2 regions of the Lysinibacillus sp. FSL P2-0066 genome follow, and region 2 is predicted to be linked to the other one. Evidence: predicted binding sites of a transcription regulator. Region 2 holds the regulator's gene; the other holds the start of a gene.
What was found. Region 2 encodes CtsR, which represses protease genes until heat stress. Its sites were predicted from a motif close to ATGGTCAATAAAGGTCAAACA; they were not measured.

Region 1: the regulator CtsR is predicted to act here: its motif matches at 10,281-10,301, upstream of clpP (ATP-dependent Clp endopeptidase proteolytic subunit ClpP).

The regions. Positions count from the first base shown of each region.
Region 1 covers NZ_CP150202.1:3,667,328-3,683,974, reverse strand. Annotated here, with positions in the region: gene hisD (histidinol dehydrogenase) at 1-125, shown strand, start outside; gene hisB (imidazoleglycerol-phosphate dehydratase HisB) at 130-729, shown strand; gene hisH (imidazole glycerol phosphate synthase subunit HisH) at 726-1,358, shown strand; gene hisF (imidazole glycerol phosphate synthase subunit HisF) at 1,352-2,113, shown strand; gene hisIE (bifunctional phosphoribosyl-AMP cyclohydrolase/phosphoribosyl-ATP diphosphatase HisIE) at 2,110-2,727, shown strand; gene MKZ14_RS18275 (tetratricopeptide repeat protein) at 2,818-4,341, shown strand; gene trxB (thioredoxin-disulfide reductase) at 4,503-5,447, shown strand; gene MKZ14_RS18265 (8-oxo-dGTP diphosphatase) at 5,796-6,263, shown strand; gene rapZ (RNase adapter RapZ) at 6,273-7,166, shown strand; gene MKZ14_RS18255 (YvcK family protein) at 7,171-8,166, shown strand; gene whiA (DNA-binding protein WhiA) at 8,232-9,179, shown strand; gene MKZ14_RS18245 (HPr family phosphocarrier protein) at 9,292-9,549, shown strand; gene clpP (ATP-dependent Clp endopeptidase proteolytic subunit ClpP) at 9,604-10,194, opposite strand; tRNA gene MKZ14_RS18235 (tRNA-Arg) at 10,504-10,578, shown strand; gene MKZ14_RS18230 (basic amino acid ABC transporter substrate-binding protein) at 11,077-11,871, shown strand; gene MKZ14_RS18225 (amino acid ABC transporter permease) at 11,962-12,672, shown strand; gene MKZ14_RS18220 (amino acid ABC transporter ATP-binding protein) at 12,669-13,391, shown strand; gene MKZ14_RS18215 (spore coat protein) at 13,480-14,094, opposite strand; gene MKZ14_RS18210 (LemA family protein) at 14,228-14,809, shown strand; gene MKZ14_RS18205 (TPM domain-containing protein) at 14,809-15,558, shown strand; gene MKZ14_RS18200 (S9 family peptidase) at 15,707-16,647, shown strand, end outside.
Region 2 covers NZ_CP150202.1:4,435,604-4,452,250, reverse strand. Annotated here, with positions in the region: gene MKZ14_RS22190 (class I SAM-dependent methyltransferase) at 1-471, opposite strand, end outside; gene MKZ14_RS22185 (DUF4870 domain-containing protein) at 596-901, shown strand; gene MKZ14_RS22180 (CtsR family transcriptional regulator) at 1,168-1,638, shown strand; gene MKZ14_RS22175 (UvrB/UvrC motif-containing protein) at 1,652-2,194, shown strand; gene MKZ14_RS22170 (protein arginine kinase) at 2,191-3,300, shown strand; gene MKZ14_RS22165 (ATP-dependent Clp protease ATP-binding subunit) at 3,290-5,734, shown strand; gene radA (DNA repair protein RadA) at 5,826-7,202, shown strand; gene MKZ14_RS22155 (PIN/TRAM domain-containing protein) at 7,487-8,572, shown strand; gene ispD (2-C-methyl-D-erythritol 4-phosphate cytidylyltransferase) at 8,584-9,279, shown strand; gene epsC (serine O-acetyltransferase EpsC) at 9,583-10,524, shown strand; gene ispF (2-C-methyl-D-erythritol 2,4-cyclodiphosphate synthase) at 10,666-11,142, shown strand; gene gltX (glutamate--tRNA ligase) at 11,233-12,693, shown strand; T-box leader at 12,744-12,962, shown strand; gene cysS (cysteine--tRNA ligase) at 13,023-14,423, shown strand; gene MKZ14_RS22125 (Mini-ribonuclease 3) at 14,429-14,848, shown strand; gene rlmB (23S rRNA (guanosine(2251)-2'-O)-methyltransferase RlmB) at 14,848-15,600, shown strand; gene MKZ14_RS22115 (NYN domain-containing protein) at 15,603-16,115, shown strand; gene sigH (RNA polymerase sporulation sigma factor SigH) at 16,184-16,647, shown strand, end outside.

The DNA of each region.
Region 1 (16,647 bases), 770 kb from region 2:
GTATTGTTTACTATAGTAAAAAAACCTGGAGTGACAATGCACCAAAAATTGCACGTCTAGCGCGTATGGAAGGCTTAGAGGGTCATGCTCGTGCAGTGGAATCACGTGGATGGGAGAAGGAATAGGACGATGACAGAAAAGAAACGATATGCAAAGATAGAGCGTACAACGAATGAAACGCAAATTTTAGTAGCCATTGATTTAGATGGTGAGGGCAAGGCTGATATCCAAACAGGCGTAGGTTTTATGGACCATATGCTTGACTTATTTATTAAGCATGGACTATTTAATGGCACAATACATGCTAATGGCGATACTTATATTGATGATCACCATACAACAGAGGACCTTGGTATTGTATTAGGACAGGCTGTTCGAGAAGCACTTGGTGATAAAAAAGGCATTAAACGCTATGGTAACGCCTTTGTACCGATGGATGACGCACTAGCTCAGGTAGTGGTCGATTGTTCGAATCGACCTCATTTAGAGTATCGTGTGCCAGCATTGAAAGAAAAAGTAGGAACGTTTGATACAGAATTAGTGCATGAATTTTTATGGAAATTTGCCCTTGAGGCAAGGATGAATGTTCACGTAATTGTACCTTATGGCCAGAATACACATCACATTATTGAGGCAATTTTCAAAGCATTAGCACGTTCGATTGATGCCGCAGTGGAAATTGACCCGCGTGTTAAAGGCGTACCATCTACTAAGGGGCTGTTGACGTGAAAATAGGTGTTATTGATTATGGTATGGGCAATTTATTTAGTGTAGAGCAAGCATTAAAACGGCTTGGCTGTGAGGTTATTATAACTGCTGATGAGAAGGCGTTAGATACAGCTGACGCACTTTTATTACCCGGGGTGGGTGCATTCCCTGATGCCAGAAAGCGTTTAGCTGAAACAAACTTAGATCAATATTTACAGAAGGTACAAAGCGAAAACCGTCCTCTTTTAGGGATTTGTCTAGGCATGCAATTATTATTTGAGCAAAGTGATGAAGTAACCCCAACAAAGGGACTAGGCTTTTTCAAGGGGTGTATTAAACGCTTTAGTGGTAGCCAAGAGGGCCAAGCATATAGAGTACCACATATGGGGTGGAATGAACTGATTGTGACAAATCGTCCTGCATGGTTACACAATGAAGTATCAGCCAAGCATGTCTATTTTGTTCACTCCTTTTATGCAACAGATATAGTAGAATCAGAGCTTGTTGCCTATGCTGATTACTATGGCATTAAAGTACCTGGTATTGTGACGAATGGTTTTGTGACTGGCATGCAATTTCACCCTGAAAAATCAGGGGAATTAGGTGTTTATTTATTAGAGCAATGGTTGAAAGGTGTGAAGGCATGCTAACAAAACGTATTATCCCATGTCTTGATGTGAAAGAAGGTCGTGTTGTAAAAGGTATACAATTTGTCTCTATCCGAGATGCAGGAGATCCTGTAGAGCTTGCGAAGTTCTATGATGAACAAGGAGCAGATGAGCTTGTATTTTTAGATATTTCTGCTTCACATGAAGGTCGAGAAACGATGGTAGATGTCGTTCGTCAAACAGCGGCTACGCTTGCCATACCCTTTACTGTTGGCGGAGGCATTCGTACGTTGGATGATATGAAGCGTATTTTACGAGCAGGTGCTGATAAAGTTTCGGTGAATACATCCGCGTTGGAAAGACCTGCACTTATTAAGGAAGGCTCTGATTACTTTGGCGCACAATGCATTGTTGTAGCAATTGATGCTCGCTATAGTGAGGAAGATGGCACATGGATGGTTTATACACATGGTGGACGCAACAAAACATCTTGGTCAGCTATTGAATGGGCAAAAGAGGCTGTACGCTTAGGAGCTGGTGAGATTTTATTAACAAGTATGAATCAAGATGGAGAAAAATCAGGCTTTGATTTAGCCTTAACCAAAGCAGTACGTGAAGCTGTGACAGTTCCTGTGATTGCCAGTGGTGGAGCGGGACATGCCGAACATTTTTACGAAGTATTAGCACATGAGGTAGATGCAGATGCTGCACTAGCAGCCTCCATCTTCCATTATAAAGAAACGAGTGTAGCGCAAGTAAAGGAATACTTACGTGAAAAAGGAGTGGCGGTAAGATGATAGAGAACATTCAATTTGATGAGAGCGGTCTTGTTACAGCTGTAGTACAAGATGCCAATACAAAAGAGGTATTAACAGTAGCATATATGAATAAGGAGTCATTAGCTAAAACCATTGAATCAGGGGAAACTTGGTTTTATTCTCGATCCCGTCAAGAGCTTTGGCATAAGGGAGCAACAAGTGGCCATACACAAAAAGTAGTGTCAATCAAAGCAGATTGTGATCAAGATGCGTTAATAGTGGAGGTTCTACCGACGGGGCCAGCATGTCATAATGGTACAATTTCTTGCTTCACTGAAGTCATTCAGCAAAATGAGAAGGTAGGTTCTATTGACATCATTTCTAAACTTGCTCGTGTCATCGAAAAGCGAGAGCAGGAAATGCCAGAAGGAGCGTACACTACATATTTATTTGATAAGGGTATTGATAAAATCTGTAAAAAGGTTGGGGAAGAAGCAACAGAGGTGGTTATTGGTGCCAAAAACCGAGATGCTGAGGAAGTAAAATGGGAGGCTGCTGATTTAATTTATCACCTACTAGTATTATTACAAGAACAAAAAGTAAGCATTTATGATGTTCTACATGTGTTGGAAAAACGTCACGAGGAGAAATAACAGCATATTATTGATTGTGTGGTATAATAGGAGATACTGTGTAAAGGAACGTAAAATACGTTCCTTATTTCTTGTTTCGGAGGAAATATATTGGAAAAGAAACGTCAAAATGAGACTCAATCGAATATAGTGTCGTTCATTCCAACAGGCGACTATTATTATAAGAAATCAATTCAAGCAATGAACAGTGGACAAATGAATAAAGCCTATAAATATTTACAGCGTGCGGTAGATTTAAGCCCCGACGATCCAATGATTATCTTGCAGTTAGCCATAGTAGAGTTAGAAGGTCAACGTTTTGAGGAAGCGTATGATCTACTTCGTCGTGCCTATCAAATTGATCCAGATAATCCAGAAATCATATTTTACATGGCAGAAGTATCAGGATGTGTGGGCATCATGCATGATGCAAAACGCTTTGCTGAAGAATATTTAAAGCTAGAACCTGAGGGTGCTTATGCAGATGAAGCGGCAGAAATATTAGAGTTTGTCGCTTTTGAGCAAGATGATTTTGAAGAGCTTGAAGGCTCTGGTGAGGATTTATATCGTCAGGAGCAAGCTCGTCGTTGCATGGAAAAGGGAGATTTTCCTGAAGCTATTACTATTTTAGAAGATTTAATTGAAGATCGACCAGCATTTTGGTCCGCCTATAATAATCTAGCACTCGCTTATTTTTATGTTGGAGAAGAAGAGCAAGCAAAGGCTCTCTTGCATACAGTGCTACGTGAAAATAAGGGCAATCTACATGCATTATGCAATTTAACGGTGATTGCTTATTATGAAAAAAATGAAGAGGATTTACAAGAACTGTTAAATGTTCTTGTCAAAATTCAACCCTATACTTGGGAGCATCGATATAAACTTGGTGCTACATTAGCCTTAATCGGCCAATATGAATTAGCCTATAAATGGCTGCGCAGTATGCAAAAGAGAGGCTATGTAGGAGATGCAGGATTTTACTTTTGGTTGTCGCATGCTGCCTATTTCTCAGGACATGAGGAGATTTCGAAAAGTGCTTGGGATCAGCTTCTAGAATTAGACCCAGACAAAGAGGGCTTTGAACCTTGGCGTCAACAAGAAAATGAATTTGGGCTTGATGCATTGGAGCATGATCGTGATTTTATTGTTGAAAAATTAGAGAGCACTTATACAAGTGAGCGCATTTTTGGCTTGTTTTTACTGAAAGGCACAGCGCATAAGCAAGAAATTATCGCCCATCCAAAATGGATTAATATTGAACAATTAGGCTCTTTTGAGAAATTATTTTTGGCTTATGCACTAGGACATGAATTTGATAAGAAAAACAAAGTAGAAGCAAGCTTTTTACGGTCAGTAGAGGTTTCAGAAATTTTATTAGAACAGTATGGAAAGCTATCATCATTAATTGTACCTATGTTTCAAATGTGGTTTGTGCTATGTGAACAAGCTTTAGTAGAAAATTATCGTTTTACAAATCCAACAGCAATTGCAGGAGCAAATGATTATTTATTCAGATCTTCACAAATGCTCAAAGTGACAAAAAAGGAAATTGCACAGCAATATGGAGTATCTGTATCTACTTTATCGAAGTATATTGACGAAATCTTAACGTTTTTGCCAAACAGTCATAATTAAAGTATGAGCAACATAGTTGAATAACTTTATACTTTCACATACGATGAACATACTAACGCTAACACCAATTTTTTCGTAGCGTCATTGATCTTCTTCTATAATGACGTTTTGTGTATTGGTTGAATGAAGATAAAAAGTATTCTGTTTAGGGGGAAGTATTTATGTCAGAAGAAAAAATTTATGATGTAGTAATTATTGGTGCAGGTCCTGCTGGGATGACTGCTGCCGTCTATACATCTCGTGCGAATTTGTCAACATTAATGATTGAACGCGGCATTCCGGGTGGACAAATGGCAAACACAGAAGAAGTGGAAAACTACCCAGGTTTTGAGACAATTTTAGGACCAGAGCTTTCTACAAAAATGTTTGAGCATGCTAAAAAATTTGGTGCTGAATACGCCTATGGTGATGTAACGGAAATCATCGATGGAGAAGAATATAAAACAATTAAATCAGGCGCAAAAGAATATAAAACACGTGCTATTATTATTACAACTGGTGCAGAATATAAAAAAATGGGTGTGCCAGGTGAAAAAGAACTTGGTGGTCGTGGTGTCAGCTACTGTGCAGTATGCGATGGTGCATTCTTTAAACAAAAAAATCTTGTTGTCGTAGGTGGCGGAGATTCAGCTGTTGAAGAGGGTGTTTATTTAACTCGCTTTGCAGATAAAGTGACAATTGTCCACCGTCGCGATAAATTACGTGCACAAAAAATTCTACAAGATCGTGCCTTCGCCAATGAAAAAATTGATTTCATTTGGAATGCAACTGTCAAAGAAATCAATGAAGCGAATGGTAAAGTTGGGAGTGTAACACTACAATCAACTGTTGATGGTACAGAATCTGAATTTGCTACAGATGGTGTATTCGTCTATATTGGTATGCTACCTTTAACTAAACCATTTGAATCATTAGGTATTTTAAATGACGCTGGCTATATTTTGACAAATGACACGATGGAAACAAAAATCCCAGGTATCTTTGCAGCTGGAGATGTTCGTGAAAAATCACTTCGTCAAATTGTAACAGCAACTGGTGACGGTAGTATTGCCGCGCAAGCTGTTCAACATTATGTAGAAGAGCTATTAGAGAAGATTAATGCCTAACATGGCTATTTTAAGGAAAAAAATACAATTTTAATGTGGTTTTAATATTGCTGTAACTTGAATGACATATAAAAGGTGTATGATTAAAAATGTAATTAGCAATCCCCCTTTTATTTTGTTTAGTAGGTTGTTTCCGCCTCCATTAGGTGGGAGCAGCCTACTTTTTTATGTGTAAAAAATCAAATAATAATATTACGAAACACGTAAATTTCGCCCAAGATGAGATGGTTATCTTTGAATAGAACTAAATTGTTAATAGTCTGCGTACAAGAGTTGTAAATGAGGACAAATCTTACAAGGTCTTGTTATAATGAAGAGTAGAATGCAAAAGTGATTAGAGGTGTGCCTATGCAAAGAATTGCAAATTTAATTGCCGTAAAAGACGGTAAAGTATTATTACTTCAGAAACCAAGACGAGGCTGGTATGTAGCTCCAGGAGGGAAAATGGAGAGCGGCGAGTCAATCTTTGAGGCTGCTATTCGTGAGTTTCAAGAAGAGACAAATGTCACACCTTTACATGTTCATTTAAAGGGTGTTTATACGATGATCATTAAAGAAAACAATGATGTAGTGGATGAATGGATGCTCTATACATTTGTTGCAAAGGATGTAGATGGAGTACCATTTGAAGAAACAAGAGAAGGCAAACTTGCATGGCACCCAGTAGAGGATTTAGCACATTTGCCAATGGCTGAAGGAGATCGAACTAATTTACAATTTGCTGTTTCGCAATCAGGCATTCAGTATGGCACGTTTGACTATACAACGGATTTTGAATTACTTCATCAAAAAATACAAATTTCAAAAGAACAATAAAGGAGTTGCATGACAGTGGTGGTTGAAGGCCAACAAAGTACACATGAATTGGTTATTATTACAGGAATGTCTGGGGCTGGGAAAACAGTAGCTATTCAAAGCTTTGAGGATTTAGGGTATTACTGTATTGATAATTTACCACCTGCGTTACTTACAACTTTTTTAACCTTACTAAGGGATTCTGGTAAAAACAGTACTCGAATTGCAGCAGTGATGGATATGCGCGGAGGCGACTTTTTTGATGCTCTAATTGGCGCATTAGACCATATACTAAAAGAAGGCGATATTGTTGCTCGTATTTTATTTTTAGATGCAGATGATGCCACATTAGTCAGACGTTATAAAGAAACAAGACGTGCACATCCATTAGCAGTGAATGGTTTACCTCTAGATGGGATTAAACAGGAACGAGAACTTTTATCTGTCGTAAAAGGTCGTGCCAATTTTGTTTATAACACATCTAACATGAAACCAAAGCAATTACGTGAAAAAATCGTCAAAGAATTTGCGAGTGAGGCAGATACTATTTTTACCGTTAATATTATGTCTTTTGGCTTTAAACATGGAATGCCGATTGATGCAGACTTAGTGTTTGATGTTCGTTTCCTTAAAAACCCGTACTATGTGGAGGAGCTACGTCCAAAAACGGGTCTTCAAACGGAGGTATCTTCTTATGTGTTAGCGTTGGAAGATACACAAATACTAATACAAAAACTAACGGATTTATTAGACTTTATGATTCCGCTCTATCGACAAGAAGGCAAATCACAGCTTGTTATTGCTTTTGGATGTACTGGGGGCCAGCATCGCTCCGTGACATTAGCAGAATTTTTTGGTGCATATTTTGCGGGCAAGGAAAATACGGTTATTACGCATCGTGATATTAATCGTAGAAAGGAATGAGTGAATGGGGAAAAAGCAAACAAAGCTTGTGGTAATTGGTGGTGGCACAGGGCTTTCCACGTTACTTCGCGGGCTGAAGCATCACCCATTTGATATAACTGCTATTGTAACAGTAGCAGATGATGGTGGATCTTCAGGTCGTTTACGTGATGATTATGATATCCCACCACCTGGTGATGTACGCAACGTGATTGCAGCATTATCAGATATTGAGCCCCTTGTAGAGCAAATGTTTCAATACCGTTTTTCGGCATCTGAAGATTTACGAGGCCACTCCTTAGGAAATTTAATGCTTACAGCCCTTACTGATATTACCGGAGATTTCAGTCATGCTATAAGTGAGATGGGAAAGGTTTTAAAAGTTCATGGTCGAGTAATTCCAGCTGCTAATAAAAAAATCACCCTACATGCTGTACTTGATGACGGCTCAATTATAGAGGGCGAATCAAAAATCCCGACAGCGACCAAACGCATTAATCGCGTTTTTTTAGTACCTGAAAATGTGCAACCGTTACCAGAAGCTATTCGTGCAATACTTCGTGCAGACTATATTTTAATAGGACCAGGAAGCCTATATACAAGTATTATTCCGAATTTGCTTGTGAAGGAAATAGGAGAAGCAGTTGTTAAGGCTAAAGGAAGAAAAATATATGTTTGTAATTTAATGACACAAAAGGGCGAAACTATTTCTTATACAGCAGGCGATCATGTAACAGCCATACATAAGCATGTTGGCCATGATTTTATCGATTCCATTTTAGTAAATGATGAAGAACTACCGAACCCTGTAAAAGAATTGTATAAAGAAGAAAGAGCGGAACCAGTAACATTTGATGTAGCAAAGCTTGAAAGTATGGGATTAGAAGTTATTAAACGGGACATTGCTACAATTCGACCAGATGGAACGGTTCGCCATAATGCTACGAATGTTGCAGAATGGCTGGTAGATTATGCTGATATTTACCATCAAAAAGTAAGAGGACCAATAATAGAAACATAATGGCTTTATTGTATATGGTAAGATGAACATATACATAGAAATCATGATTGAAAGGGGGGCGTGATATGTCTTTTGCTTCTGAAACAAAAAAAGAATTGACACAAATAGAAGCGGACGATCATTGTATGAAAGCAGAAGTTTCTGCCCTAATTCGTATGAATGGTTCATTATCCTTTGCAAATAAACAACTAAGCTTAGACGTGCAAACCGAAAACGCTGCAATAGCCAGAAGACTATATACGATTATGAAAAAATTGTATCCGTACAATGTGGAATTACTTGTTCGAAAGAAAATGCGATTGAAAAAAAATAATGTGTATATATGTCGTGTAAGAGAAGGTGCGCGTGAGCTATTAATTGATTTAGAAATCATCTCAGACGACTTTCAATTTAACCATACTATCTCAAGAAAGCTCATTCAAAAGAGTGGCCAAAAAAGAGCTTATTTAAGGGGAGCCTTTTTAGCAGGAGGTTCTGTCAATAATCCAGAAACATCGGCTTATCATTTAGAGGTTTATTCTTTATATAAAGAGCATGGTGAAGCATTAATGGATTTGATGAATGAATTTGAACTCAATGCCAAAACAATCGAACGTAAAAAAGGCTTTGTGACGTACTTAAAGGAAGCGGAAAAAATTTCAGATTTCCTTAATATTGTTGGCGCACATCAGGCTATGATGAAATTCGAAGATGTTCGGATTTTGCGAGATATGCGTAATAGTGTCAACCGTATTGTGAACTGTGAAACTGCCAATTTAAATAAAACCATTGGTGCAGCATTACGGCAGGTAGAGAATATTCGATTTATTGAAAATTCAATTGGTCTTGATCAACTACCAGAGAAGCTTCGTGAAATAGCTCGTCTCCGTGTTGAATACCAAGATGTGACATTGAAAGAGCTTGGTGAAATGGTATCTAGTGGAACGGTTAGTAAATCTGGTGTTAACCATCGATTGAGAAAAATTGATGAGATTGCGGATGCATTAAGGCGTGGTGAAAAAATAGGTGGTTAAGTTATCATACTTTTCAGGTATGAATGTCATGCTAATCGCTTATTGTTCTTTTGCCTGTAAGTAAGGTAAGATAAAACTAATAGATGAACGGTAGTGAAGGGGAGTTTTGAGAATGATTGAGAGAAGAGTCCAGGTTAAATTAAAATTAGGACTACAAGCTAGACAAGCAGCACTATTTGTGCAGGAAGCAAATCGTTTTAGTGCTGATATCTTTCTAGAAAAAGACGAGAAAAAAGTAAATGCCAAATCCATTATGGGTGTCATGAGCTTAGCAGTTGCTAAAGGTACTGAAGTGACTTTAAGCAGTGAAGGTAACGATGCTGAGCAAGCGGTTACAGCGTTGGCAACAATTATTGAAAACGAAGATTAACATTCAATAAATACAAAAGGCATCACAGAGCAATTCTGTGATGCCTTCTCTTTTTTATTTATTATCGCTACGATGCATAATGTGGTCAATTAAGCCATATTCTTTTGCACGTTCAGCAGTCATGAAGTTATCACGATCTGTGTCTCTTGCAATGACTTCAAGTGGTTGACCAGTGCGTTCAGATAAAATGCCATTTAATTTTTCACGTAAGAATAAAATACGTTTAGCAGCAATTTCAATTTCTGTCGCTTGCCCTTGCGCACCACCTAGTGGTTGGTGAATCATAACTTCAGCATTTGGTAAGGCAAAACGTTTACCAGGTTCTCCAGCTGCAAGTAGGAAAGCACCCATTGATGCAGCCATACCAATACAAATTGTTTGTACCTGTGGTTTAATAATTTGCATTGTGTCATAGATTGCCATACCAGCCGTAATGGATCCGCCAGGTGAATTAATGTAAAGAGAGATATCTTTATCTGGATCTTCTGCTTGTAGGAAAAGAAGCTGAGCGACAATGGAGTTGGCAACATTGTCATCAATGGCACTTCCTAAAAGGATAATACGGTCTTTAAGTAGACGTGAATAAATGTCATATGCACGCTCACCACGACTAGTTTGTTCAATAACTGTAGGAATTAAATTCATGTTAAATCCTCCTTAAAAAGCTAAATTCGAATACCTTTGCTGAAAATTTTCCTTTGTATTTCAGCTGTATCCTTATCATACACATTATAGTCAGGGAAGGTCAAATATTAACCCTGCTAAAGTGAAATTAAAAAAAATAAATTGTTTTTGCAATCTATGGTTGAATTATATAGGATAGGCTTGTATAATGATTAAGGTTATAAGGTTTAAAGTACAGAACACTATTTTGCAGGTATGCTTCAAAAATGAGGGTTATCTACATCATGCTTTTCGTAAGCCTAGAGTGAGTACTTTTTTTTTGTGTCTTTTGCCCTCGTGGTGTAATGGATAACACGTAAGATTCCGGTTCTTGCACTGGGGGTTCGATTCCCTCCGAGGGCGCCATTTTACTGATTAATTGATATACTGTTATAGCTCATCTCCTAATAAGTAGTTTAGCAGCCTGCTTACTGGAGATCGAGAGGAAGAATAGGGAATACTGTCCTAGTTGGCATTATTCCCCTATTTATTCCTTTCAAACCTTCAAAAAAGCAACAACTCCAAATTATTTTTTAGTGAACATACTGTACGTGAGACTAGCAATAGTCGAAAAAAAAAGAATCCTATCTGAGGGGATTCTTTTTTTTTGCCTAAATTTATCGAAATTTGGCATGGTTCTCATTGTATATATATTAGTTTTAGGTTTATTTTCTTGTTATTTATACATGTTTTTTCAAATTATATGAATTTCATATAAATTTATATGAAAAAATATTTAGTTTTATGCGAAAAGTTGTTGTCTAAATACTATAATGTTAATATAATTGACCTAATAGTCTAACATTTCCGAATTGCGAAAAATAATACGTAATTTGGAAAATTATCGAACTAGGGGGAAATATAATGAAAAAAACAGGTTGGATGTTACTGATGATTATTGCGGCATTAACATTAGCGCTTGCAGGATGTGGTACAAAAGATGGGGCATCTTCAGGTAGCTCTTCTTCAGAAGATGGTGGAGATGGCAAAAAGGTCTATAAAGTAGGTACTGAGGCCACTTTTGCACCATTTGAATCTGTTGACGATTCAGGGAAAATTGTAGGGATTGATGTCGATATTCTACAAGCAATTGCAGATGAGATGGACTTTGAGGTTGAGTGGAATAATATTGGATGGGAGCCAGTGTTCCAAACAATTAAAAACGGTGAAACAGATATCGGTGCTTCAGGGATCACAATTACGGAAGAACGTAAAGAATCATTTGATTTTACAGAACCATACTATGAGTCTCAGTTATTAATTGTTGTGAAAGAAGATTCAAAAATTAAATCTCTTGATGAATTAAAAGATAAAAAAGTATCAGTACAAATTAATGCTACTGGTCATATGGCGGCGAAAAAGCTTCAAGGGGAAGCAAGTACAAATATTATGGCTTTTGAAAGTCAGCCAATCGCTATTCAAGAGATGCTAAATGGTAATGTTGATGCAGCTATCGGAGATAACGCAGTCGTTTATGAATATATTAAGGCTCATCCAGATCAAAAACTAAAAGTAATTGAAGATGACGCATTCGAAAAAGAATACTATGGCTTCATGGTTCAAAAAGGCAATAAAGAATTACTAGATAAATTAAACGAAGGTCTTAAAAAGATTAAAGAAAACGGTAAATTAAAAGAAATTACAGGTACTGATTTTTAGTAAGAAATGAATGACATGATGCTACTAACATAGTAACTGTGCTAACGGCTCATTTATTAATCGTAATTTAAAGGGGAATGGGGTTTTCGGATGGACATCTTTGACTTACGCTGGGACATTGTCTGGAACTACCGAGATATGTTTATACGAGGTATTGGCGTAACACTTATTTTGACACTTAGTGGTTATTTTGGCGGTATTCTATTAGGGCTATTTTTAGGCCTTGGAAAATTATCGAGTAAAAAATGGATCTATTGGCCATCTAAACTATATATCGATTTATTCCGTGGAACACCGATGCTTGTACAAATCTTGTTAATTCACTTAGCAGTTATTCCAACAATTTTTGGTCATTCTTTAGGCTATATGGTATCAGGGATTACAGCGCTTATTTTAAACTGTGCTGCTTATAATGCAGAAATTTTCCGTGCAGGGATCCAAAGTATTGCAAAAGGACAAATGGAGGCTGCTCGCTCTCTTGGATTAACGCATAACCAAGCGATGCGTAAGGTCATTTTACCTCAAGCATTTAGACGGATGATTCCACCATTAGGAAATGAATTTATCGCATTATTAAAAGATTCTTCACTCGTAACAGTAATTGCAGCACCAGATATTTTATACGCTAGTAAGGTCGTAGCTGGTGCAAGCTTCCGCTTCTGGGAACCGTATATCGTTGCAGCATTATTATATTTAGTTTTAACATATGGTGTAACGAAAATTGTGGCATTTATCGAGAAACGATTTAGCAATAGCTATGTCCCTCGTAAAGCTAAGGTAGAAGGGCGGGAAGCTAGATGATAAAAATTGAAAACCTACACAAATACTTTGGCAAGCTTGAAGTATTAAAAGGAATCGATTATGAAATTCAAGAAAAACAAGTTGTCTGTGTTATTGGGCCGTCTGGTTCAGGAAAAAGTACATTTCTCCGTTGCATCAATATGTTAGAAGAAGTAACGGATGGTGCTATTTATATTGAAAATGTAAAAATTAACGACCCTAAAACGAATATCAATGAAATTCGCGCTGAAGTAGGTATGGTGTTCCAACAATTTAACTTATTCCCGCATATGACTGTTATTGATAATGTTACAATGGCACCTATGCAAATTCGTAAAATGAGTCGTACAGACGCAGAGGCTCTAGGACATGAACTATTAAAAAAGGTTGGCCTCGATAGCAAGGCATATAATTATCCTGAGCAGCTATCAGGTGGTCAGCAACAGCGTGTGGCAATTGCTCGTGCCTTAGCAATGAAGCCAAAAGCTATTTTATTTGACGAACCAACTTCAGCACTTGACCCTGAAATGGTAAAAGAGGTGCTAGATGTTATGAAAAATCTAGCAGCTGAAGGGATGACAATGGTTGTTGTGACACATGAAATGGGCTTTGCCCGTGAAGTAGGCGATCGAGTGGTCTTCATGGATGGGGGCTATATTGTAGAAGAAGGTTCTCCAGAGGAACTATTCGGCAATCCACAAAGCGACCGTACGAAGGCGTTTTTAGGAAAAGTATTATAAAACTGAAAAAGCGAACGACATGCTTGTTCGCTTTTTTGTACTAAAAAAGTAGTCCATGGTGTGAGTATTCACCATGGACTGTTTTTATTTAATGAAGGGGATTAGATGTTGTGTCGTATGCATTCAGCATCGCTTGCATATCCTGTTGAGAGTACTGAGGCACTTGATAATAGCCGTGTTTATTTTGATAAATGGATAATTCGTAGCCCATTTCGATACAGTTAGGAATACTATCCGCAACAACGCGTCGAACTACAGGGTTTGTTGTCTCCAACGCAGCAGTTGTCATGCATTTTGCTGCTCCTTTTTGAGCGCCAAGTAAAAATCCAGAAATAGCTTCATCATTGATTTCATTTGCGTTTTGCATTGGCTTTTTTGGTTGACCAGGATTTAGGCCATATTTGAAGTCATTTCCTGTTTCCATTTGGTAGCGTCCTGTTGGAACAGATGGATCGTGTCCTGTTTTGAAGGATTCTACGATCGTATTGTACATACCAAGAGTGAAATTATATTGGCGATCCAAAATATTGAGTAATTCAGGATCTTTTACATGGGGACGCAAAATAATCGCTTGGTTCATACCTGCAATAATTTCGCCAATTGTTTCATGCATGTCCATCATTTCATGTCCACCATGATTTAGGCTATGTTGTTGATTGAAATTTGTTTGGTTTGATGATTCATTGTAAAACGATTGTGACAAAAAAAACGCCTCCTCAATAATTTTTTGTTGCAGTATTTAGTATGTCGTGTCAATTCAATTTCATACGGTATAAATGTAAAGGTAAAAATGTAGACTAAAGTTAGAAGGAAATGCAAGTCAAGGAGGCTTAAAATTGAAAAAGTTACTTGGACCAATTGGAATAATTGTCATCATTCTTGTTGTAATCGCCTTATTATTTATACCTAAATATAATAGCCTGGTGACAGCCGAGGAAAATGTTGATTCTAAATGGGCACAAGTTGAAAATCAGCTCCAACGTCGTTATGATTTGATTCCCAATCTAGTGGAATCTGTGAAAGGCTATGCGAGTCATGAGCAAGAGGTGATAGCGAATATTACGCAGGCACGTGCACAAATGGGAAGTGCAAGAACACCAGAGGAGCAAGCTGTTGCCAATGATGCTTTAACTGGCGCTCTTAGTCGTTTACTAGTAGTTGTAGAAAATTATCCAAACTTAAAGGCAGATGCAAACTTCCGCCAGTTAATGGATGAGCTAGCAGGTACCGAAAATCGTCTAGCTGTAGCACGTGAGGATTACAATAATGAGGTGCAACAATTCAATAAACATGTTAAACGTTTCCCGGGGAATTTAATGGCAGGAATGTTTGGCTTCGAACAAAAAGAATACTTTAAAGCCGCAGCAGGAGCTGACAAAGCACCATCTATCGACTTTAGCCAATCGGGTACCCATTAATGAAACGTTGCATTGTACAGATGATCATCGTTTGTTCGGTGCTTCTTTTTTTCTCAAATCTAGCGAAAGCAACGATGCCGTCACCTATGAAAAATACGTATATACATGACTTTGCTAATGTCATTTCAGCGAATGTCAAAGAAGAGATAAATCATTATTCCGAGCAATTGGATCAAGGCACGGGGGCTGAAATCATGGTTGTCACAATTGATAGTCTTCATGGACAAGAGCCGAAAATGTATGCGACAAAATTGATTCGTTCATGGGGCATTGGAGATAAGGAAAAAAATAACGGTGTCTTGATTTTAGCTACCTTTGGTCAAGGGGAAGGAAATAACGACGTTGTAATTGCAGTGGGCCAGGGATTAGAAGGAGCATTACCAGATGGTAAATTAGGACGCATTTTAGATAATGCATTTTATCCCTCAGCAAGTACGGGTAATTTAGATCAAGCTTTTCAAGCGACCTATTCTGAAGTTTTTCGCGCTGTTGCCCAAGAGTATAATTGGACCGGTGATATGCCAGCGCAAACAAACGAAGAGGAAGACATGCCCACTTGGTTAATTATCCTAATCATTATCATTGTCCTTATTTTTTATACGTTCTTTTCGAAAGGTGGCGGAGGTCCTCGTGCTGGAGGCTATGGCGGTTATCCTGGTAGTTTTGGTGGAGGACGTTCGAGTAGAGGCGGCTTTGGTGGATTTGGTGGTGGATCTTCTGCTGGTGGCGGAGCAAGCAGGAAATTTTAATAGAGGTAGTGGCGAACTAATCTGTTTAGTTCGCTTTCATTATGGCTTAAATAATAGCCTCTCAATTATTGACAATAATGCTAGAATTGGTATAATTTAAATATATCGACAATCGATATAACGTAAACTGATATAGGGAGGAATCATTTTGAAAAAAAGATTTTTATCTGCATCGTTAGCAATTATTTTATCAACCTCTGTAGTTATTCCTGCAACAATGCAAGAAGTCCGTGCTGCAAATGAAACTAATAGCACAGTAACAGCACAAGAAGAACGTGTGTCAGCGCAGGAATTTTTGAATTTAGCTGTAACAACTTTAACATTCCAGCACGGATCGGATTCAATGCGTCAACAAATTATTGATAAATGGGTAAAGGCTGGAGAATTCACAGATTTAAGTTTGACAATTAAACGTGATGAAGCGGCTCGTATTTTAGTTAGAGCGTTAAATAAAGAAGAAAAAGAAGCTTCACTTGCTGACTATTTAGAGAAAGCCAATAAGATTGGTCTATTTAATGGCTTATCATTAAATACAGAAGCAATGTCCAAACAAGATGCAGTAAAAATATTAAACAATGCAAAACAAATAAAAAATGGTTCCAATCATGAAGGTGTAAAGGAAATTTCAGTTGAAGACTTTATGAAAAATCCTGGTAATTTCGGTTATGAACTTTCACCAGATGGCAATTACATTACTTACTCCTCTGCTTGGGAGAATAGAGCGAATGTTTTCGTGAAAAAGATGAATGATGATAGTGAGCCTGTTCGTGTTTCGAATTCAAAAGATCGGGATGTCGCAGGATTTTTCTGGAAGGATAATAATTTACTATATTTAAAGGATAAAGGTGGAGATGAGAACTTCCATATTTATTCTACAACATTTAATGGCTCTGAGGAAAAAGATCTAACGCCATATCCAAATGTCACAGTTGGGGTATTAAGTGGCCTACAGGGTGTTAAAGATGAAATACTTATCATGATGAATAAGGAAGATGCAACAGTTTTTGATGTCTACAAGCTGAATGTAAAGACTGGTGAAACAACGCACGTTGCAAAAAATCCAGGTAATATTACGAGCTGGCTAGCGGA
Region 2 (16,647 bases):
TTCTGTTTCTAAAGAGCCTAGCTGACCATATTTTGAAACAAGGACAAATGGTGCTCCAGGTTTTAAATGTTTTGCTATTTCTTTTATTGTGTCTAGCTTTTCTTTATATTCCTGAATAAAATGCAAGACGAGAACACAGCTTGCTGCATCATACTGTGAGAAGGGCAGCGAAGCATCTAGTATTGTAGCCTGATGGAATGACATATTATTTGGTAGAGCGAGTAAACGCTCTTTAGCTATGCTAAGCATGGATGCAGATGGATCAATGCCAGTGAATGACCAATGTGGCCTTCCTTCTGCCAGCTGTATAATTTCATTGCCGCTCCCTGCTCCCACGATTAACATGTTAGCATTTTCTGGTAGTCTAGAGTGATAAAAAGTTTGTATTAAACGTAGCATGGCATCATAACTAGGCAATGTACGGCGAATACCCTTTTCATATTCATTTGCTAATGTGTTGTTAAATTCCAACTCTCCTCACAGCCTTTCAAAAAAATTTTAAAAAATCCTTTTAAATGTGAAACTATTGTGGGTATAGTTCCGTAAATAGTAGTACATAAAACATAGATAAAGTTCAAAGAAAGGGTTGATATATATGGAGACTAAATGGTCTAAAGTAATCATACACGCAAGTGCATTTTTTGCGCCATGGTTAGTGCCCATTATTTTCTTTTTAATTAGTTCTGATGAGGAAGTAAAGGCAATTTCTATTCAAGCATTGCTATTCCAAATTGTCATGGGTGTTTTAATTGCTATCTCTGTTGTTTTAAGCTTTGTCCTTATTGGCTTACCATTTTTAATCATTTTCGGCATTATGCTATTTGTGGTACCGATTATTGGTATCGTAAAAGCATTGTCGGATGAACCTTGGCGCTATCCAATTGTTGGTCGCTGGGTATAATTTTCATAGACGCAAGTATATGCTAGTTGCATATGCTTGCGTTTTTTCTATGACTAACTAGGGTACATTAAATGTATGAGGAAATTATTAACCGTACACAAATAATTAAAAAAGTGCTCTTTTTGTTGCCTTAAAGGGCATTTTCAAGACTTTCCACTTTTCTATGGGCGAAATCATTGCAATTTTTTTCAGGCGTTTTGTATAATATACTCAAAGAAAGTCAAAGATAGTCAAAGTCAGTGAAGCAAGCGAGGTGTATTCCTAAAATGCGTAATATATCAGACATCATAGAGGGTTACTTAAAGCAAGTACTTGAATTAGGTGGAGAAGGGCATATTGAAATTAAACGTAGTGAAATCGCTGATAAATTTCAATGTGTACCATCACAAATAAATTATGTCATTAATACAAGATTTACTGCCGAGCGGGGTTACCTTGTTGAGAGCAAACGTGGTGGTGGTGGATACATTCGAATTTTACGTGTCCGCGCGAATTCACAGATTGATTTAATCGACGATGTTCTCCGGCAAATTGAAGGTGGAGCATCTCAAACGATGGCGGAAGATTTGGTTTATCGACTCATTGATGAGCAGGTAATTTCCAAGCGAGAAGCGAAATTAATGTTAGCAGCAATTGATCGCTCCACGATCGACTTGCATCTCCCATTAAGAGATGTCATTCGATCAAAAATATTGCGAGCAATGCTGACAACAATTAAATATGAACAACAAAAATAGTGAGGTGATGGAAATGATATGCGAACATTGTAAACAACGTAATGCGACAGTTACAGTAACACAAGTTCAAAGTGGGCAAAAAGTAGAGCATCATTATTGTGACGTCTGCGCCTCACAATTCCATCCATTTCATGCAGAGTTTAAACAAGAGCCAGTATCTATTCAACAGTTATTGTCTAACTGGTTTGGCTCTCCTACATGGCAAAAGGTGGGGGAAAAACAACAGGTACAACCACAACAGCAAACATGCCCACAATGTGGATTTTCGTATAAGCAATTTTTAAAAGAAGGAAAATTCGGGTGCCCAAGCTGTTATGACACATTTGGTGATCATTTGCCAAAGCTATTTAATCGCATTCAGGCAGGTCCACAACACATTGGTAAAATGCCTGGTGCTCGCAGTAATGTGTATGTTATTAAAAAGCAAATAGAAGATATCCGCAAGCGTATGAAATCCGCCGTAGATGAAGAACAGTTTGAAGAAGCGGCGAAGCTACGGGATGAAGTCAAAGAGCTAGAGAAGCATCTACAATTTGAAGGTGGTGATGTGTCATGATGATTGAATCATTTTTAGAGCGTGCGACACCAACTTGGATGCATATCAAAGATGATTACTCAGATATCGTCATTAGTACACGGATACGCCTCGCACGAAATTTAGATGGGTACCGTTTTCCTTTAGCGTTTTCAGAGAATGAGGCCCTGCAGGTAGAACAGGCTGTTACACATGCTGTAAGTGATAGCCCAATGCTTCAAAATGATTATGCTTATTTTGCTATAAAGGATTTATCGCCTTTACAGCGTCAAATTCTTGTAGAAAAGCATTTGATTAGCCCACAACTGGCTAAAAAAGAGCAAGTGGGCTCTATACTACTTTCTGAAGATGAATCCGTGAGCATTATGGTGAATGAAGAGGATCATTTACGCATTCAATGTATGACAGCAAGTTTTCAACTTCAAAGTGCCTATGAACAAGCAAATAAGATTGATCGTATCCTAGAGAAAGTATTACCGTATGCTTTTCGAGATACTTTTGGTTATTTAACAAGTTGTCCAACGAATATTGGTACGGGTCTACGAGCGTCCGTCATGATGCATTTACCCGCTCTTACATTAACAGGGCAAATGAATCAGATTATAAACGCCATGACACGCTTAGGAATGACTGTAAGAGGTATATATGGTGAAGGAAGCGAAAATTTAGGGAATGTTTATCAAGTGTCTAACCAAATTACACTTGGAAAGACAGAGGAAGATATTTTAGCAGACATACAAAGTGTCGCTGAAAAGATTATTCAAAAAGAACGACATGCAAGAGGTAAATTAATGGAAAAGGCAGAGCTTGCGCTAGAAGATCGAGTATATCGGGCTTTAGGCACCCTTACACATGCGAGAATTTTAACAAGTGAGGAAGCCGCGACTTGCCTATCTAATGTTCGTTTAGGAGTAGATTTACAATTGATTGATGGTATACAAGCAACGACCTTAAATGAATGTGTTGTTAGTATGCAACCAGGTTTTTTACAGCACTATGCAGGTGAGGCATTACCACCTGCTGAGCGGGATCGTGTTCGAGCGGAGATGCTTCGTGAGACATTATCTCAAGAACATGCGAATAAGCCTATAAATGGGGAAAAAGGAGAGGATTTATATGATGTTTAATCGTTTTACACAACGCGCGCAAAAAGTATTACAGCTTGCTCAGGAAGAGGCTATTCGTTGGAAGCACGAATCTATCGGTACAGAGCATATTCTATTAGGGCTTATACGTGAAGGCGGCGGTATTGCTGCGAAAGCGTTAGAAGCCATTGATATTAGTCCTCAAATGATTGAAGCTGGCATTGAAGAATTAGTTGGTAAGGGCAAAGAAGATGTCGGTCCAATCGTTCATTATACGCCAAGAGCTAAGAAAGTAATTGAATTATCTGTTGATGAGTCACGTAAATTAGGTCACTCCTATATTGGCACAGAGCATTTATTACTGGCGCTTATACGTGAGGGTGAGGGCGTGGCAGCTCGCGTTTTAAACAATGCGGGAGTTGGTTTAAATAAGGCTCGCCAGCAAGTATTATTGCTATTAGGTAATAATGATAATGCCCAATCTGGCCAACAAGCAGCTCAAGCTGCCAATACACCAACATTAGATAGTCTAGCACGTGATTTAACACAAATTGCACGTGAAGGTACATTAGACCCTGTTATTGGCCGAAGCAAGGAAATTACACGAGTTATTGAAGTTTTATCGCGTCGTACGAAAAATAACCCTGTATTGATTGGTGAGCCAGGTGTTGGTAAAACAGCGATTGCTGAAGGATTGGCACAGCAAATTATTAATAACGAAGTGCCAGAAATCCTTCGTGACAAACGTGTAATGACACTAGATATGGGGACAGTTGTTGCAGGTACAAAATATCGTGGAGAATTTGAAGATCGTTTGAAAAAAGTGATGGATGAAATTCGCCAAGCAGGCAACATCATTTTATTTATTGACGAATTGCATACATTAATCGGTGCGGGTGGTGCTGAAGGTGCGATTGATGCATCAAATATCTTAAAACCATCTTTAGCACGTGGTGAGCTGCAATGTATTGGTGCCACAACACTTGATGAGTACCGTAAGTACATTGAAAAGGATGCAGCTTTAGAGCGCCGTTTCCAACCAATCCAAGTGGATGAGCCGACAGTGGAAGAGGCTATTCTAATTATTCAAGGCTTACGTGATCGTTATGAAGCGCATCACCGTGTAAAAATTACAGATGAAGCGATTGAAGCAGCCGCAAAAATGAGTGATAGATATATTTCTGACCGCTTCTTACCAGATAAAGCGATTGACTTAATCGATGAAGCAGGTTCTAAAGTACGCTTACGCTCATTCGCAGTGCCACCAAACTTAAAGGCGCTCGAGGATAAGCTTGAAAATGTTCGTTCTGAAAAAAATGCAGCCGTATCAGGTCAAGAATTTGAAAAGGCAGCAGCGCTAAGAGATACGGAGCAAAAGCTGAAGGATGAAATTGAAGCCACTCGAAAAAATTGGAAAGAAGAGCAAGGTAAAGCCGAATCTAAGGTGACTGTGGATGATGTAGCAGCAGTTGTATCAATGTGGACAGGAATCCCAGTTGCTAAAATTGCTTCCGAAGAATCTTCGAAGTTACTGCAGCTTGAAGAAGAATTACACAAACGTGTAGTAGGGCAAGGTGAAGCGGTAGAAGCGATTTCTCGTGCAATACGTCGTGCAAGAGCAGGCTTAAAAGATCCAAAACGACCAATTGGTTCATTTATCTTCTTAGGACCTACAGGTGTTGGTAAAACAGAGCTTGCAAGAGCACTGGCTGAAGTAATGTTTGGCGATGAGGATGCGATGATTCGTGTTGATATGTCCGAGTATATGGAGAAACATTCGACTTCTCGTTTAGTAGGTTCACCTCCAGGCTATGTAGGCTTCGATGATGGTGGCCAACTGACAGAGAAAGTTCGCCGTAAGCCATATTCAGTCGTTTTATTAGATGAAATTGAAAAGGCACATCCTGATGTATTCAATATTCTATTGCAAGTGCTTGAAGATGGTCGTTTAACAGACTCTAAGGGACGTGTAGTAGACTTCCGCAATACAGTGGTCATTATGACTTCAAACGTTGGTGCGGATGCATTAAAATACCAAAAGAGCCTTGGTTTCAATGTAGGTGGTGCAGAGTCTAAGCATAAAGACATGAAGGGTACGATGTTAGAAGAATTGAAAAAAGCATTCCGTCCGGAATTCTTAAACCGTATCGATGAAATGATTGTCTTCCACGCATTAGAAAAAGAGCACTTAAAAGAAATCATTGCGATGATGGGCAATGCTTTAACAAAACGCTTGAAAGAGCAAGACATTTCGTTAGAGCTGACTGATGCGGCACTTGAAAAAATTGCTGAAGAAGGCTATGACCCTCAATATGGTGCTCGTCCACTACGTCGTGCATTACAAAAACAAGTAGAGGATCGATTATCGGAAGAATTACTAAAAGGTAATGTAGAAAAGGGTAATCAGGTTGTCATTGATTATGTAAACGATGAGTTTGTTGTAAAGAAAAAAGAGGGAGTATCCATCTCTAAATAATTTCAAGGAAAGACAGTAAGGCTTTAAGTGCCAAGCTGTCTTTTTTTCTGTACAATTAAGGATAAGAACAAATATTCGAGGTGAAAGCATTTTGGCAAAGAAAAAAACGAAATTTGTATGTTCAGGCTGTGGCTATGAATCTGCTAAATGGATGGGAAGATGTCCAGGGTGTGGTGAATGGAATAAAATGGTCGAAGAAGTGGAGATGGTTGCTAAAGGTCCACGTGGAGCATTTCAACATTCTGCTACAGTTACCCAAAAGGCAATCCCGATTATCCAGGTGGAAGCAACTGAGGAATCGCGTGTAGCAACAGAAATGGGCGAGCTCAATCGTGTATTAGGCGGCGGCATTGTACCTGGTTCTCTAGTATTAATTGGGGGCGATCCCGGAATAGGGAAATCAACATTACTATTACAGGTTTCCGCATTACTCTCAAATAAAGGGCATCGCGTACTTTATATTTCTGGAGAGGAATCCATTCGTCAAACGAAATTACGAGCAGAGCGTTTAGGAGTGATTTCTCAAGAGCTTTACATATATTCCGAAACAAACCTAGAGTTTTTAAATCAAACCATTGATGAAGTCCAACCTAAATTTGTCATTGTGGATTCTATACAAACGGTCTTTCATCCAGAAGTAACAAGCGCCCCAGGTAGTGTATCACAGGTTCGTGAATGTACAGCTGAGCTTATGCGAATCGCTAAAACTAAAGGTATTGCTATTTTTCTAGTAGGGCATGTAACAAAAGAGGGGCAAATAGCTGGGCCACGTATTTTAGAACACATGGTTGATACTGTACTGTATTTTGAAGGGGAAAGACATCATAATCATCGTATTTTACGAAGCCAAAAAAATCGCTTTGGTTCTACAAATGAAATTGCCATATTTGAAATGCTTCAGGGTGGGTTAAAGGAAGTTCTAAACCCTTCTGAGTTATTTTTACAGGAGCGTTCACAAGGTGCGGCGGGGTCAACTATTGTTGCATCAATGGAAGGGACAAGGCCTATCCTTGTTGAAATTCAATCCTTAGTTACACCTACAAGCTTTAACTATCCTAAACGTATGGCCACAGGTGTCGATCAAAACCGAGTACAATTGCTAATGGCTGTACTAGAAAAGCGTATGGGTCTCATGCTACAAGCTCAGGATGCATATATTAAAGTTGCTGGTGGTGTCAAGCTGGATGAGCCAGCTATAGATTTAGCAGTGTTGACAAGCATTGTATCTAGTTTTAAGGATCAGGCAGTGCGTGCAACGGATTGCTTTATTGGTGAGGTAGGACTGACAGGTGAGGTCCGTCGGGTGTCACGTATAGAACAGCGAGTCATTGAAGCGGCGAAGCTTGGATTCAAAAGAGCTTTCATTCCAGCTTCGAATATCGGTGGTTGGGAATTTCCACAGGGAATTGAAATTGTTGGTGTAGAAACGATAAAGGATGCTTTAAATGCATGCTTTAGAGAGCTATAGAGGAGATTGTGCATGTTGGATATTATGCTGACATGCATTTTCCTTCATTTTTAATGCTAATATCGGAAACTCAAATAAAGGAATCATCGTCCTAAATAATAGCTGATGTAGGAATAAAGGATTGTCATCTATTAGATGCAAAAATAGAAATTTGTAAAATTATGTCTAACTAACTTATCCTTGTTTCACAACATCAAAAATAATGAGAATTTGATTGAGCTCATGAAAGATTTTCTGCCGTAAACTATGTATAATCTTAACTAACAATTAGGAGGTGACAGCTTGTGAAAAAATTTGTTCAAATTGCGTTTTTACTGATTGGAGGAGCATTGGGCCTTGTTTTCTTACCGCCATTATACGAATTGCTTCATTTATCATCTAATCCTTGGCTAGATAATCCTTATGTATCAGTAGCTCTAGGCGCACTTTTACTGTTTACACTATCTTTTGCATTTTCCGATTACTTTGTAAGGCTCATTAGCTGGATGGAAGAAGTTCTGTTTAAGGTTCCTATCGGAGATTTATTATTTGGTACGTTTGGTTTAATAATTGGGTTGATTGTCGCTTACTTTTTAGGCTTTGCCATTGATAGTGTAAAATTCCCTGTTATTACGGAAGTACTCCCTATTATCCTGTCATTTGTATTAGGGTATTTAGGTTTCCGTCTAGGTTTTAGAAAAAGAGATGAGCTCATACAGCTTTTTACATTACGAAGTGGCAATACGAAGAAAAAAGCTAGTGAAGGTGCTGAAGTTCAAGAGGTTCGAGGAAGCTACAAACTGCTAGATACAAGTGTGATTATCGATGGTCGTATTGCTGATATTTCTGAAACAGGCTTCATTGAGGGTATCTTAGTTGTACCTCAATTTGTGCTCACAGAGCTTCAGCATATAGCTGATTCTTCCGACACCTTAAAGCGCACAAGAGGTCGGCGTGGTTTAGATATATTAAAAAAACTACAAGATGAACGTAAGACAAAAGTTGAAATTACAGACGAGGATTTTGAAGATGTACAAGAGGTAGATTTAAAGCTTGTACGTCTTGCAAAAAAAATGGGTAACGACACACAAATTGTTACGAATGATTTTAACCTGAATAAAGTCTGTGAACTCCATCATGTAAAAGTATTAAATATTAATGATTTAGCGAATGCAGTGAAGCCTGTGGTCATACCAGGTGAGGACATGCAGGTTGTGGTTATAAAAGATGGTAAAGAGCATAACCAAGGAGTTGCCTATTTAGATGATGGTACGATGATTGTGGTTGAAGGTGGTCGTAGTTATATTGGACAGGCAATTACAGTTACAGTTACTAGTGTGCTGCAAACGTCAGCAGGTCGTATGATCTTTGCTAAGCCGAAGGACGATTAGGATGTGGGAAAATGCAATATGAAGTGGTTCTACCTGCTGCTGGAAGTGGGAAGCGTATGGGTGCAGGGCAAAATAAATTATTTTTAAAGCTTTTGGAGAAGCCTATTCTGGTACACACGCTAGAAGTGTTTCAACAAGATCCCTCTTGCACAGGTATTTGGCTGGCCGTTAAACCAGAAGAACGTGCATATATTCAAAAAATGCTAGAGGATTATCAGATTACCAAAGTGAAGGGCTTACCTGATGGAGGTGCTGAGCGACAGCATTCGGTTCATTCGTGCATGAAAGAGATGCAACAGGTAGATATTGTGCTTGTTCATGACGCAGCACGCCCGTTTATTACGCATGATATTATTGCAAAGCTTGTACAGAACGCCCATAATCACGGTGCAGCAATTGCAGGGGTTCGTGCGAAAGATACGATGAAAAAAGTATCAATGAATGGCATTATAGAGGAAACGGTTGATCGAGAAAGCCTTTGGATGGTGCAAACTCCACAAGCATTCCGTTTTGAATTAATTATGGAAGCAGAGGACGTAGCTGAAAAAGTAGGTTTTCTTGGGACAGATGAGGCGATGCTAATGGAGCGTCTCGGACATCAGGTACACATCGTAGAAAGTAGTTATGAAAATGTAAAAATGACAACACAAGAAGACTTAGTATTTGGTGAGGCAATCTTGCGTAAGCGTGGATCATTCAATCATTAAGAAATATAGGCTATTCATTCGTAGTTTGTTGAGGATGGATAGTCTTTTTTATTTGTTTTGGTTGGGTAAAAGTCCATGGTGCAGGAATACCTCTTGGTTGCGAATTATGTCCATTATATATGTATGATAATGACATCCTTATAGCCGAATGAGAAACGAAGGCTAGGAAAAGGATAAAAAGTTAGAATAAGCTCACATAAAGTGGTTTTATCCGTGTATGATCGTTTTACGTGTAAAATGAAATAGTGGATATATGATTAATAAGGTAATAGAATAGATGAAAAGATGTGAGGGGTGTTTATTGTGTCATTAAATGATTGGTTAAATCAAAAGGTTCCAGAAATTACAGGTTCATTAACTAGTATAAATAAACAGTACATCGACGTTGACAACTCAATAGGCTTTGATGGACGGGATCGGGTTATAAAAATAATAGATAATTTCCATGAGGTGCTGTTTCCTGGCATTTATATGACAAGACCGATTGATGAAACAAGGGTGAACGTAGTTTGCAGTAATAAGCTGCGTGAAACGGCATTAGATTTGCGGGATATTATCGAAAAAGTATTATTTTATAATATGGAGGACAGTGACCCTGCCAATTGCGAGAAGTATTGCCGTGAACAAGCAGACAAAATTGTTATGAATTTGATTAATCGATTTCCTGCCATTCGCCAAGTGCTACAAACAGATATTCAAGCGGCATATAATGGTGACCCAGCAGCTCTCTCCACAGAAGAAATTTTACTAAGCTATCCATCTATTGTGGCTGTTTATATTCACCGCATTGCACATGAGTTATACGAAATGGGCGTACAAATTGTGCCTCGAATTATGTCAGAATATGCGCACCGATTAACGGGTATCGATATTCATCCAGGGGCTACAATAGGAGAATCATTCTTTATTGACCACGGAACAGGTGTCGTTATCGGTGAAACTTGTACAATCGGAAAGAATGTAAAAATTTATCAAGGTGTAACATTAGGTGCACTAAGCTTCCCGTTAGATGAAAATGGTAATCCAATTAAGGGCATTAAACGTCATCCGAATATTGCTGACAATGTTGTCATTTATGCTGGTGCCACTATTTTAGGGGGCGAGACGACGATTGGGCACGATTCCGTTTTAGGAAGTAATATTTGGCTAACACACTCTGTTCCTCCTTATTCACGTGTCTATAATTCACAGCCATCTCCGAATATTAGCAACAGTCAAATGAAAAATATAGAGTATCATATTTAATGAATGTAGGGCAGTCTAGAGAGTGTAGCTTTCTAAACTGCCCATTACTGCTATAGGAGGATAATTATTAAGGCGCTTTTCAAACAACCTATGGCAAATTTTGATATGATAATGATAAATATTAATTAAAGGAAGATGAATATGTTTCGAATTGGACAAGGTTTTGACGTACATGCATTTGAAGAAGGTCGTCCATTAATTATTGGAGGCATTACCATTCCGCATGAAAAAGGACTAGTAGGACATTCAGATGCGGATGTTCTTTTACACACTGTCACAGATGCAGCTCTAGGAGCAATTGGAGAAGGGGATATTGGCCGTCATTTTCCAGATACAGACCCTGCATTTAAGGACGCGGATTCTGCAAAATTATTAGAGTACATTTGGAAAATTGTTGAGGATAAGGGCTATTCTCTAGGTAATGTGGATTGTACCATTATGGCACAGCGCCCTAAAATGGCACCCTATATTGGACAGATGCAACAGCGTATCGCTGAATTATTACACGCAGAGCCTTCACAGGTAAATGTTAAAGCAACGACAACGGAACGATTAGGTTTTACAGGTCGTGAGGAAGGTATTGCGGCAATGGCAACAATTCTTTTGATTAAGAAATAAATGTGGATGAACCCCGCTTTTATTTCCTGTAACAGAGTGGTAAAATGAACAAAGTCAATTTTTGATCGAAAATTTAGGAGGCTTTTAATTATGACGAAAGAAGTTCGCGTTCGTTACGCGCCATCTCCAACAGGTTATTTACATATCGGTGGAGCGCGTACAGCATTATTCAATTATTTATATGCAAAACATCATAACGGTAAATTCATTGTACGTATTGAAGATACGGATATTGAACGTAATGTAGAGGGCGGAGAAGCATCTCAGCTAGATAACCTAAAATGGTTAGGTATTGAATATGATGAGTCCATTGATATTGGTGGACCTTATGCGCCTTATCGTCAAATGGAACGTCTTGATATTTATAAAGAGCATGCTGAAAAACTATTAGAGCAAGGTGTAGCCTACAAGTGTTTCTGTTCTTCTGAAAAGCTTGAAGCTTCTCGAGAAGAACAAAAAGCAAGAGGTGTAGCTGCGCCTACTTATGATGGTACATGTCGCCACTTATCAGCAGATGAAGTCGCTGCTAAAGAAGCTGCAGGTGAGCCATACACAATCCGTATGCGTGTACCTGAAAATGTAACATACGAATTTGAAGATTTAGTTCGTGGACAAGTTACATTTGAGTCTAAAGATATTGGTGATTGGGTACTTGTAAAAGCAAATGGTATTCCAACATATAACTATGCAGTTGTTTTAGACGATCACTTTATGGAAATCTCTCACGTATTCCGTGGTGAGGAGCATTTATCAAATACACCAAAGCAAATGATGATTTTTGATGCATTTGGTTGGGAATATCCTCGCTTTGGTCATATGACATTAATTATTAACGAAAACCGTAAAAAACTATCTAAGCGTGATGAATCGATTATTCAATTTGTTACGCAATATAAAGATTTAGGTTATCTTCCTGAAGCAATGTTTAACTTCTTTGCCCTACTTGGTTGGTCTCCAGAGGGAGAGGAAGAGATTTTCTCAAAAGAAGAATTTATCAAAATTTTTGATGAAAAACGTCTTTCAAAATCACCATCTATGTTTGATAAGCAAAAACTAACATGGATGAATAATCAATATATTAAAAAACTGTCTTTAGAAGAAGTTGTAGCATTATCTTTACCTCACCTACAAAAAGCAGGCTTGTTACCTGAAGAGCTTACTGCGGAGCAACGTGCTTGGGCGACGGATTTAATCGCACTTTATCATGACCAAATGAGTTTTGGCGCAGAAATTGTCGAATTATCTAGCCTATTCTTTAACGACCATATTGAATATGATGAAGAAGCAAAAGAGGTTTTAGCAGGAGAGCAAGTACCTGAAGTAATGGCAGCATTTAAAGCACAATTGGAAGAGCTAGAAGAATTTACACCAGATGCGGTAAAAGCTGCGATTAAAGCTGTACAAAAGACAACTGGTCATAAAGGCAAAAATCTGTTTATGCCAATCCGTGTTGTGACAACAGGTGAAACACATGGACCAGAGTTGCCGAACGCCATTTGTTTAATTGGTAAAGAGAAAGCAATTGACCGTGTAGAAAAATTTGCACAATAAAGATAAATTTATTGACAATTCATTCTTTCGTTGTAAAATGTATTTACATTGAAAAAGCGTTGATAAGGAGAAGTAAGTGGCGCATGCTCTTAAGAGAGGACCATCACCGGCTGAAAGTGGTCTGAGCCTAGGCAAAACTGAAATGCACCTTTGAGCATAAAGCTGAACGATAGTAGGCTTTATCGAGTCATCCCCGTTAATGGATGTCCAAAGTGGAAGGCTTTTTGTCTTCAATCAGAGTGGAACCACGCAAATCGAGCGTCTCTGTCATTCCTTTTAGGAGTGATAGGGGCGCTTTTTTATTCAATAGAAAAGGAGAGTGAAATACAATGGGTATTCAAATTTTTAACTCATTAACACGACAAAAGGAAACCTTTGTACCGCTAGAAGAAGGCAAGGTAAAAATGTATGTCTGCGGTCCTACAGTTTATAACTATATCCATATTGGGAATTCACGTCCTGTAATTGTTTATGATACAGTACGTCGTTATTTTCAGTATAAAGGCTATGATGTAAAGTTTGTTTCCAATTTTACGGATGTAGACGATAAAATTATAAAAGCGGCAAATGAGCTAGGCGAAGAAGTGCATGAATTAACAGAGCGCTTTATTGCAGCTTATTTTGAGGATGTTATGGCACTAGGATGCAAAAAAGCAGATGTTCATCCACGTGTGACAGAGCATATGGACGATATCATTCAATTTATTCAAGTGTTAATGGAAAAGGGCTACGCTTATGAGTCTGCTGGAGATGTGTATTACCGTACTCGTAAATTTGATGGCTACGGTAAATTATCACACCAATCCGTTGACGATTTAAAAATCGGTGCTCGTATTGAAGCAGGCGAGAAAAAAGATGATGCGCTAGATTTCGCTTTATGGAAAGCAGCTAAGCCAGGTGAGATTTTCTGGGAAAGCCCATGGGGAGATGGCCGTCCAGGGTGGCATATTGAGTGTTCTGTAATGGCTCGTGAACATTTAGGAGATACTATTGATATTCATGCTGGTGGGCAGGATTTAACTTTCCCTCACCACGAAAATGAAATTGCTCAATCAGAGGCACACAATGATAAAACATTTGCGCGTTATTGGATGCATAACGGGTATATTAATATTGATAATGAAAAGATGTCCAAATCACTTGGGAATTTCATTCTTGTGAATGATATCCGTAAACAAATTGACCCGCAGATACTACGTTTCTTCATGTTATCTGTCCACTATCGTCATCCAATTAACTTTGCGAAGGACCTAGTAGAAGCTGCTGCATCAGGTTTAGAGCGTATACGTACAGCTTACAACAATGTGAAGCATCGCCTTACTACTACAGTAAGCTTAGGTGATCATTCTGAAGAATGGCTGAACAAAATTGCGGAACAAAAAGCGCATTTTGAAGAGGCGATGGATGATGATTTTAATACAGCCAACGCTATTTCTGTGTTATTTGAAATAGCTCGCATTGCTAATATTTACTTAAATGAAACCAATACTTGCAAGAAGGTATTAGAAACCTTTATTGAAACCTTTGAAGTACTAGGTGACGTCTTAGGTATTGAATTTGCAAAAGAAGAAGAACTATTAGACGAAGAAATTGAAGCATTACTACAAGAGCGCGTCGAGGCACGTAAAAATCGTGATTTTGCTCGTTCTGATGAGATCCGTGACCATTTGCAAGCCCAAGGTATCATTTTAGAAGATACACGACAAGGAACTAGATGGAAACGAGGGTAATTAAGTTGGATAAACTTCGCAATGAAGATGTTAAACAATTAAATGCGCTGGCGTTAGCCTATATGGGTGATGCCGTATTGGAACAAAAGGTCCGAGAATATTTGCTACGCTCTGGTCGTGTTAAACCAAACACACTGCATCGAGAGGCAACTCGCTACGTTTCAGCAAAAGCACAATCTATGATCGTTCATCGCATGATGGATGAAAATTATTTAACAGAGGAGGAATTGGCAGTGTTCCGCCGTGGACGCAATGCCAAATCCGGCTCTGTACCAAAAAATACGGATGTCCAAACCTATCGTAATAGCTCAGGCTTTGAGGCGGTGCTTGGTAGTTTATATTTATTGAATGAACTAGAACGCGTCTACGAAATCATTGCATATGCTATTCAAATAATCGAGGAATCAAAAGGAGTGTCTAAATAATGGCAGAACAGAATGGTGAAATTATTGCCGGTAAAAACCCAGTGTTAGAAGCACTTCGTTCAGGCCGCGATATGAATAAAGTATGGATTGCAGAAGGTGTAAAGAAATCTGGTGTCAATGAATTGCTAGATTTAGCCCGTGAACGTGGTGTCATAGTTCAATTTGTTCCAAAAAAGAAAGTTGATCAATTATCAAGCGCCAATCATCAAGGAATTGTTGCTTCTGTTGCCGCTTATAAGTATGCTGAACTTGAGGATTTATTTGCAGCTGCAGCTCATAAACAGGAAGATCCTTTTTTCTTAATCTTAGATGAGTTAGAGGATCCTCATAATTTAGGGTCTATTATGAGAACGGCTGATGCTATAGGAGCACATGGTATTATTATCCCTAAGCGCCGATCAGTGAGTTTAACAGCAGTGGTGGCAAAGGCATCTACAGGAGCGATTGAACACGTTCCAGTTGTACGTGTAAACAATCTTGCTCAAACAATAGATGAATTAAAAGAACGCGGTATATGGATTGCAGGTACAGATGCAAAGGGATCTGCAGATTATCGAAAAATGGATGCAACATTACCATTAGCCATCATTATTGGCAGTGAGGGTAAAGGGATGGGGCGTTTATTAAAAGAAAAATGCGATTTTTTATATCACTTACCGATGGTTGGTCATGTCACATCACTGAACGCATCAGTAGCAGCAGCTTTATTAATGTACGAAGTGTATCGTAAACGTCAAGAAGCGATTGAATAACAATGAAAAACATTTTGCTTGTTGATGGCTATAATATGATTGGATCTTGGAAAGAGCTGCGGCCATTGCGTGATACGAATTTTGAGGATGCGCGAAGAAGGTTGATAGAACTCATGGCTGAATATAAAGCAGCAATGGGTTGGCGCGTAATTATTGTTTTTGACGCACATCTTGTACCAGGAGTAGAGCAATCTTATATAGAAAATGATGTAGAAGTCATTTATACACGAAAAAATGAAACAGCAGATGAACGCATTGAAAAAATGACACACGAATTAAAGGCTAGAAATGTACAAATTCATGTAGCAACTTCTGATATGGCAGAGCAAAGTGTTATATTTGGGAATGGCGCCCTAAGGAAATCGGCTAGAGAGCTAGAAATTGATACTGGTATTATCCAACATAAAATTACCCACGATGTGAAGCGGAAGCAAGAAAGTAAGCCGCCTTCTCGTATAGAATTAAAGCCAGATGTTGCGCTCGCCTTTGAAAAATGGCGACGTGGGTTGAAATGATTGATTGACGCATATTTTCCAATTCCGTTATACTGTTTCTAATTATCTGTTGTGGCTGAGGTGATACCATGTTTAAAAATAGCATTGTACAAGTGACACAAGATTTTGAACGATTCAATGATGAAGAGCTTATTGAAATGGTGCATCAAGGTAATACAGATGCGTTGGATTATTTAATTACGAAATACCGTTTGTTAGTAAGAGCGAAGGCAAGATCCTATTTCTTAATCGGAGCAGATAAGGAAGACATTGTACAGGAGGGCATGATAGGCTTATATAAAGCGATTCGTGATTTTAAAGGAGATAAGCTTGCATCATTCAGGGCTTTTGCAGAGTTATGTATAACAAGACAGATTATTACGGCTATTAAAACAGCAACTAGGCAAAAGCATATACCTCTAAATTCCTATATCTCTTTGGACAAGCCTATATTCGACGAAGAGTCAGACCGAACGCTTATGGATGTACTAACGGGTGCTATTATGGATGATCCAGAAGAATTGATGATTCATAGAGAAGAGTTTGGATATTT